DNA from 2 places in the Streptomyces sp. NPDC031466 genome. Region 2 is predicted to be linked to the other one. Evidence: riboswitches for the same ligand, from Rfam matches in the RefSeq annotation. Region 2 holds a riboswitch; the other holds the start of a gene.

Region 1 (3,398 bases), on a different contig from region 2:
CTCGGCGTACTTGTTGGTGAGGACGGTGCCCTGGGCCTCCATGACGGCGACCGGAGCGAAGTTCTCCGAGGCGATCATTTCCAGGGTCGACTGCTGGCGGTGCAGCTCGGCGTCGACGGCGGCGGCGACGTCCGGGTCCAGCTCGTGCAGAGGGGTGTTCAGAAGCGACATCGGGGAGATCCTTAGCTGCCGGAGAACTCGGTGTACTCGTCCGCGGAGAGCAGGTCCTTCGGCTCCTCCGCGATCCGGACCTTGAAGAGCCAACCGCCCTCGAAGGGAGCGGAGTTCACCAGCGAGGGGTCGTCCACGACGTCCTGGTTGGCCTCGACGACCTCGCCGGTCACCGGCGAGTACAGGTCGCTGACGGACTTGGTCGACTCCAGCTCGCCGCAGGTCTCGCCCGCGGTCACCGTCTCACCGACCTCGGGAAGCTGCACGAAGACGACGTCACCGAGCGCGTTGGCCGCGTGCTCCGTGATGCCCACCGTCGACACGCCCTCTTCGGCGTCCGACAGCCACTCGTGCTCCTTGCTGTAGCGGAGCTGCTGGGGGTTGCTCATGTCCTGAATTCTCCTGTACGCGGGTGGGTGCTGCGGAACGGGAAAGGTGTGCGGGGGGTCACTTCCGGCGCTTGTAGAACGGCAGCGCCACGACCTCGTACGGTTCGTGCGTACCACGGATGTCCACGCCCACGCCGGGCGTGCCCGGGGCGGCGTGCTCCGCGTCGACGTACGCCATCGCGATCGGCTTGCCCAGCGTCGGGGACGGGGCGCCGGAGGTGACCTCGCCGATGACCTCGCCGTCCGCGACCACGGAGAAGCCCGCGCGCGGCACGCGGCGGCCGGCGGCGATCAAACCGACCAGCTTGCGCGGCGGGGCGGTCTCGGCGCGCTCGGCGGCGGCCGCGAGCGCCGCGCGCCCCACGAAGGTCTCGGCCTGCGAGGTCTTGTCGAACTTCACGACCCGGCCGAGACCGGCGTCGAACGGCGTGAGGGCGGCGGTCAGCTCGTGCCCGTACAGCGGCATGCCCGCCTCCAGGCGCAGCGTGTCGCGGCAGGAGAGGCCGGCCGGCACCATGCCGACGGGCGTGCCCGCCCCCATCAGCGCGTTCCACAGCTTCTCCGCGTCACCGGGGGCGACGAAGAGCTCGAAACCGTCCTCGCCGGTGTAGCCCGTGCGGGCGATCAGGGCGGGGACGCCCGCGACGGTGCCGGGCAGGCCCGCGTAGTACTTCAGGCCGTCCAGGTCGGCGTCCGTCACCGACTTCAGGATGCCGGGGGACTCGGGGCCCTGGACGGCGAGCAGCGCGTAGGCGTCGCGGTCGTCGCGGACCTCGGCGTCGAAGCCCTCGGCGCGGGCGGCCAGCGCGTCGAGCACGACCTGGGCGTTGGAGGCGTTGGCGACGACCAGATATTCGGGGGCCTCGCTCTCCCCGAGGCGGTAGACGATCAGGTCGTCGAGGATGCCGCCGTCCTCGGCGCAGATCATGGTGTAGCGGGCGCGGCCGACACCCACCGAGCCGATGTTGCCGACCAGCGAGAAGTTCAGCAGGTCGACGGCCTCGGGGCCGGTGACGGTGATCTCGCCCATGTGGGAGAGGTCGAAGAGACCGGCCTTGGTGCGCACGGCGTTGTGCTCGTCGCGCTCGCTGCCGTAGCGCAGCGGCATGTCCCAGCCCGCGAAGTCGGTCATGGTCGCGCCGAGCGCACGATGCACGGCATCGAGGGCGGTGAGGCGGGGGGCAGTGCTCATGAGGGAACTCCCAGGGCATGACGGGCGAGGTCGATCCTCCCCATCTGTCATCGGAACCTGAGAGGTTCGCCGCGAGCGTCCCGACATGTGGGACGCGCGGCTTGCACCTTGGGTGGAGCCGGCGTGCCGACTCGCTTTTCAGATGTGCCTCGCCCGCGCGGTACGGGGCCTGAGAGATTCAAGGGAGGGACTTGCTCCTTCGGCGCCCCGGGCCCATGCGTGCTGGTCCGGGAACTCTCCCGCGCGGATTCAAACGGCCGGTATGGAGTTGGCGCGCACATCATTGCACGCGGCCGGGGTCAGGGGGACTGGTGGTCCGGTGCCGGTTCGGGGCGGTCCCGGCAGGCCCGGCGGGACCGGGGTGGCTCCCGGCGCGGGTGCGGCGCGAGTCCGGCGCGGGCCCCGGCGTGGGCTCCGGAAATTTCCCTTGTGCCGCATTACCTTCTCTTTACACTTGCCGGGGAAAGCAGTACGTGACCGCTATGGGGAGGCCGATCACGGTGCGCAGCAGGACGAGAGTCCACGCCATGACCACGGGGATGGCGCTGCCGAAGCAGGCTGCCGCCCCGGCCCGGGAGGGCTGCGGCCCACTGCCCGTGCCCGTCGTCCGGGACCTGCGGCAGCGGGCCGGGCACAGCCCCCACCGCCTCACCTTCGACGAGGGCGACCTGGTCGTCGTCTCCGGGCTGCCCGGCGGCGGGAAGTCCACGCTGATGCGCCAGGCCGTCACGGGCCCCCGCGTCGACTCCCAGGACACCCGCGACGCGTGGGCCGCCCGCATGCCCGCCCCGCTGCCGTACGCGCTCTACCGCCCCCTGGTCCGCCTCGCGCACTACGCGGGCCTGCGCCGCGTCCTGCGGTCCGGCGCCGGCGTCGTCGTGCACGACTGCGGCACCCAGCCCTGGGTGCGCCGCTGGCTGGCCCGCGAGGCCGCCCGGCGCGGCAGGACACTGCATCTGCTCCTGCTCGACGTGCCCGCCGACACCGCCCTCCAGGGCCAGCGCGAGCGCGGCCGGGGCGTGTCCCGGTACGCCTTCGCGCGCCACCGCAGGACGGTCGGCCGGCTGGTCGGCGCCGCCGAGCGGGGCGACCTGCCGCGCGGCTGCGGATCGGCGGTGCTCCTGGACCGGGCGGCGGCGCAGGTGCTGCGGGCCGTCTCCTTCGACCGCCGGGGGATCGCCTTCGACCGCTGAGGGCGGCCGACGTTAGGGTTCAGCCGCAGGCTAAGCGGTCGCGAGCAGGGGTTGGACAGATGAACTTTCCGGCGCAGGCACACGCCCATCCGTACGGGGGGTGGCCGGGCAACGAACTGGAAGAGGTCCTCGCGGCCTGCCTCGGCGCCCCCGCCCCGGCGGGCGGCCGCATCGTGGAGGTCCTCGGCCGCAGCCACCTCTGGGTCCCGCTGCCGAACGGCGGCGGCCCCGACAGCCGCACCCTGGACCTGCCGACGCTGGAGATCGACGGCCAGGCGTACGTCCCCGTCTTCACCTCCGAGCAGCAGTTCCGCCAGGCCCTCGGCGACGCGGCGGACCGCATGGGCTGCACGGTGGCGCCCGCCGTGGAGTTCGCCCGGGGCCTGCCGCCGCAGCTGGGCATCGCGCTGAACCCCGAGGGCACCGTCGGCGTCCCGCTGCCGCCGGCCGCCG
Region 2 (3,398 bases):
CTGGTGCTGATAGCCCCGGGCACGGAGCGGGCGCTGCTGGGGCCGATGTCGGTGCGCACGTTGCCCGGCGTGGGGCCTGCCACCGGCGACCACCTGCGGCGGGCCGGGATCACCACGGTCGAGGAGATCGCGGAGGCGGGGGAGGACGAGCTGGTGCGGCTGCTCGGGAAGTCACACGGCGTCTCGCTGTACGCCATGGCCCTGGCGCGCGACGAGCGGCCCGTGGTCGCCGAGCGGGACACCAAGTCGGTCAGTGTCGAGGACACGTACGACGTGGACATCCACGACCGGGTCCGCGTCAGGGGAGAAGTGGCCCGGCTCGCCGACCGGTGCGTGCAGCGGCTGCGGGCGGCGGGGCACTCGGGGCGGACCATCGTGCTGAAGGTGCGGCGCTTCGACTTCTCGACGCTGACCCGGTCCGAGACGCTGCGGGGACCCACCGACGACCCCGCAGTGGTGCGGGAGGCCGCGGCGCGGCTGCTGGAGTCCGTGGACACCACGGGCGGGGTGCGGTTGCTCGGGGTAGGGGTCACGGGGCTCGCGGACTACACGCAGGAGGACCTCTTCGCCCAGGCACAGGCGCAGGCGCTGGCAGCGGAGGCGGAGGTTTCGGCGACGGAGGGTTCAGCGGGTGATCCGCCGGCAGGGGAGGCGGTGCCGGGGGCTCCTTCGCGACCGGCTGACGGTGAGGACGCGCAGGAGACGGTGGCGCCCGCGGAGCGGCGGTGGGTGGCCGGGCACGACGTGCGGCACACCGAGTACGGCTACGGATGGGTCCAGGGCAGCGGGCTCGGCCGGGTGACCGTGCGTTTCGAGACACCCGGGTCGGCGCCGGGGCGGGTGCGGACGTTCCGGACGGATGATCCGGAGTTGCGCCCCGCGGAGCCTTTGCCGCTGGTCGGAGCGGGCTCCTGCGGGGAGGAGGTGGGAGCGGTGGAGACGGGGTGAGACTCGGCGCCTCAGGTGGGGTCCGAGCCCGCGATGTGCCCGAAGTCGTGGTCGGGGGGTGGCGGGTGGGGGAGCGTGGTGTCCAGGCCGTAGTGGTGGTAGAGCTGGAGCTCCTGGGCGGGGGAGAGATGGCGGCCCACGCCGAAGTCCGGGGCGTCCTTGATCAGGTCGCGGTCGAACGGGATGCGCAGGGTGCCGTCGTCGACCAGTTCGCTCGGCTCCAGGGGGACGAAGGCGTCGCGGCTGAAGAGGCCCGTGCGTATGGCCGCCCACTCCGGTTCGCCGGTGGCGTCGTCGAGATAGATCTCGTCGATCGTGCCGATCTTGGCCCCGCTGCGGTCGAACGCCTTGCGGCCGATCAGATTCCGCGGATCGATGTCGGTCTGCACGGGCCCTCCAGCTGTCGCGGGGTCTGAGATGTGGGCATTACTCATCTTTGTCCGCTCGTACTCACTACGAAAGAGCACTTCGGGGCGGGCGGCCACTCGAGGGAACGCCTGTGACCCTCGCTGGTAGGCTGACGAACGGCTGCTGACCCCGTGCGGGAGAGCTCTCCGGGTCACGATCGCCGGAGGCGCCGAAGGAGCAAATCCTCCCCGGAATCTCTCAGGCACCTGTACCGCACGGACGAGGTCACTCTGGAAAGCAGGGCGGGCGTACGGGCGGGCACGTCCCAAACCCTTCCTCACCGACGGTGAAAGCCGGGACGGTGCCTTCACGGGCGCGCCCCGGTGAAGCTCTCAGGTTGAGATGACAGAGGGGGAGGCCGTCCGGGTACCCGCGCCGTGGTACCCCTCGTAGGTCGCGCAGACCAGGAGGCCTCCGCAATGACTGCCACCAATCGCATCCCCCTCTCCGAACTCGAACAGGGCATCCCCTTCGAGCAGCGGCACATAGGGCCCGATGCGGAAGCGCGGGCGAAGATGCTCGCCCAGGTCGGGTACGGCTCGCTCGACGAGCTGACGGCCGCCGCGGTGCCGGATGTGATCAAGAACGCCGAGGCGCTGAAGCTGCCAGGTGCCCGCACCGAGGCCGAGGTCCTCGCCGAGCTGCGCTCCCTCGCGGACCGGAACCAGGTGCTCGACTCCATGATCGGACTCGGGTACTACGGCACCTTCACGCCGCCCGTGATCCTGCGGAACGTGATGGAGAACCCCGCCTGGTACACCGCGTACACGCCGTACCAGCCGGAGATCTCCCAGGGCCGGCTGGAGGCGCTGCTGAACTTCCAGACCATGGTCGCCGAGCTGACCGGCCTGCCCACCTCCGGGGCCTCGCTGCTCGACGAGGGCACGGCCGCCGCCGAGGCCATGGCCCTGTCCCGGCGCATGGGCAAGGTCAAGGACGGCGTGTTCCTCGTCGACGCGGACACCCTGCCGCAGACCATCGCCGTCATCAGGACCCGCGCCGAGCCCACCGGCGTCGAGATCGTCGTCACCGATCTGAGCACCGGCATCCCGGCCGAGGTCGCCGAGCGCGGTGTGGTCGGCGTACTGGTGCAGTACCCGGGCGCCTCCGGTGTCGTCCGCGACATCAAGCCGCTGATCGACGAGGCGCACGAGCTCGGTGCCGTCGTCACCGTCGCCGCCGACCTGCTCGCTCTGACGCTGCTCACCTCGCCCGGTGAGCTGGGCGCGGACATCGCGGTCGGGACGACGCAGCGCTTCGGTGTGCCGATGGGATTCGGCGGCCCGCACGCCGGTTACATGGCGGTGCGCGAGAAGTTCGCCCGCAGCCTGCCCGGGCGGCTCGTCGGCGTCTCCGTCGACGCCGACGGCAACAAGGCGTACCGGCTGGCGCTGCAGACCCGCGAGCAGCACATCCGCCGCGAGAAGGCCACCAGCAACATCTGTACCGCTCAGGTGCTGCTCGCGGTCATGGCCGGGATGTACGCGGTCTACCACGGCCCGGACGGGCTGAAGTCCATCGCGCGGCGCACCCACCGCTACGCGACGCTTCTCGCCGCCGGCCTGAAGGAGGGTGGGGTCGAGGTCGTCCACGGCGCGTACTTCGACACGCTGACCGTACGCGTGCCCGGCCAGGCCGAGCACTTCGTCACGGCCGCCCGTGAGAGCGGCGTCAACATCCACCGCGTCGACGCCGACCATGTCTCGCTCGCCTGCGACGAGACCACCACGCGTCGGCAACTGGCCGCGGTCTGGAGCGCCTTCGGCGTGGAGGCCGACGTCGACGCGCTGGACGCCACCGTCTCGGACACGCTCCCCCAGGGCCTGCTGCGCAGCGACGAGTACCTCACGCACCCGGTCTTCCACCAGTACCGCTCCGAGACCTCGATGCTGCGCTACCTGCGCAAGCTGGCCGACCGCGACTACGCGCTCGACCGCGGCATGATCCCGCTGGGCTCCTGCACCATGAAGCTCAACGCGACCACCGAGATGGAGCCGGTCACCTGGCCCGAGTTCGGGCAGCTGCACCCCTTCGCGCCCGCC

What was found. A riboswitch is a leader RNA that binds a small molecule or an ion and turns the genes downstream of it on or off. The one in region 2 is predicted to bind glycine.
Region 1: linked by a shared signal. The riboswitch ahead of gcvT (glycine cleavage system aminomethyltransferase GcvT) and the one ahead of gcvP (aminomethyl-transferring glycine dehydrogenase) in region 2 are both predicted to bind glycine.

What each region holds. Positions count from the first base shown of each region.
Region 1 covers NZ_JBVIJT010000017.1:90,241-93,638, reverse strand. The annotation lists gene glyA (serine hydroxymethyltransferase) at 1-171, opposite strand, end outside; gene gcvH (glycine cleavage system protein GcvH) at 183-560, opposite strand; gene gcvT (glycine cleavage system aminomethyltransferase GcvT) at 619-1,752, opposite strand; glycine riboswitch at 1,787-1,900, opposite strand; glycine riboswitch at 1,901-2,004, opposite strand; gene ACZ5GP_RS33110 (AAA family ATPase) at 2,280-2,945, shown strand; gene ACZ5GP_RS33105 (enhanced serine sensitivity protein SseB) at 3,005-3,398, shown strand, end outside.
Region 2 covers NZ_JBVIJT010000012.1:9,349-12,746, forward strand. The annotation lists gene ACZ5GP_RS27890 (DNA polymerase IV) at 1-948, shown strand, start outside; gene ACZ5GP_RS27895 (PRC-barrel domain-containing protein) at 960-1,337, opposite strand; glycine riboswitch at 1,481-1,580, shown strand; gene gcvP (aminomethyl-transferring glycine dehydrogenase) at 1,776-3,398, shown strand, end outside.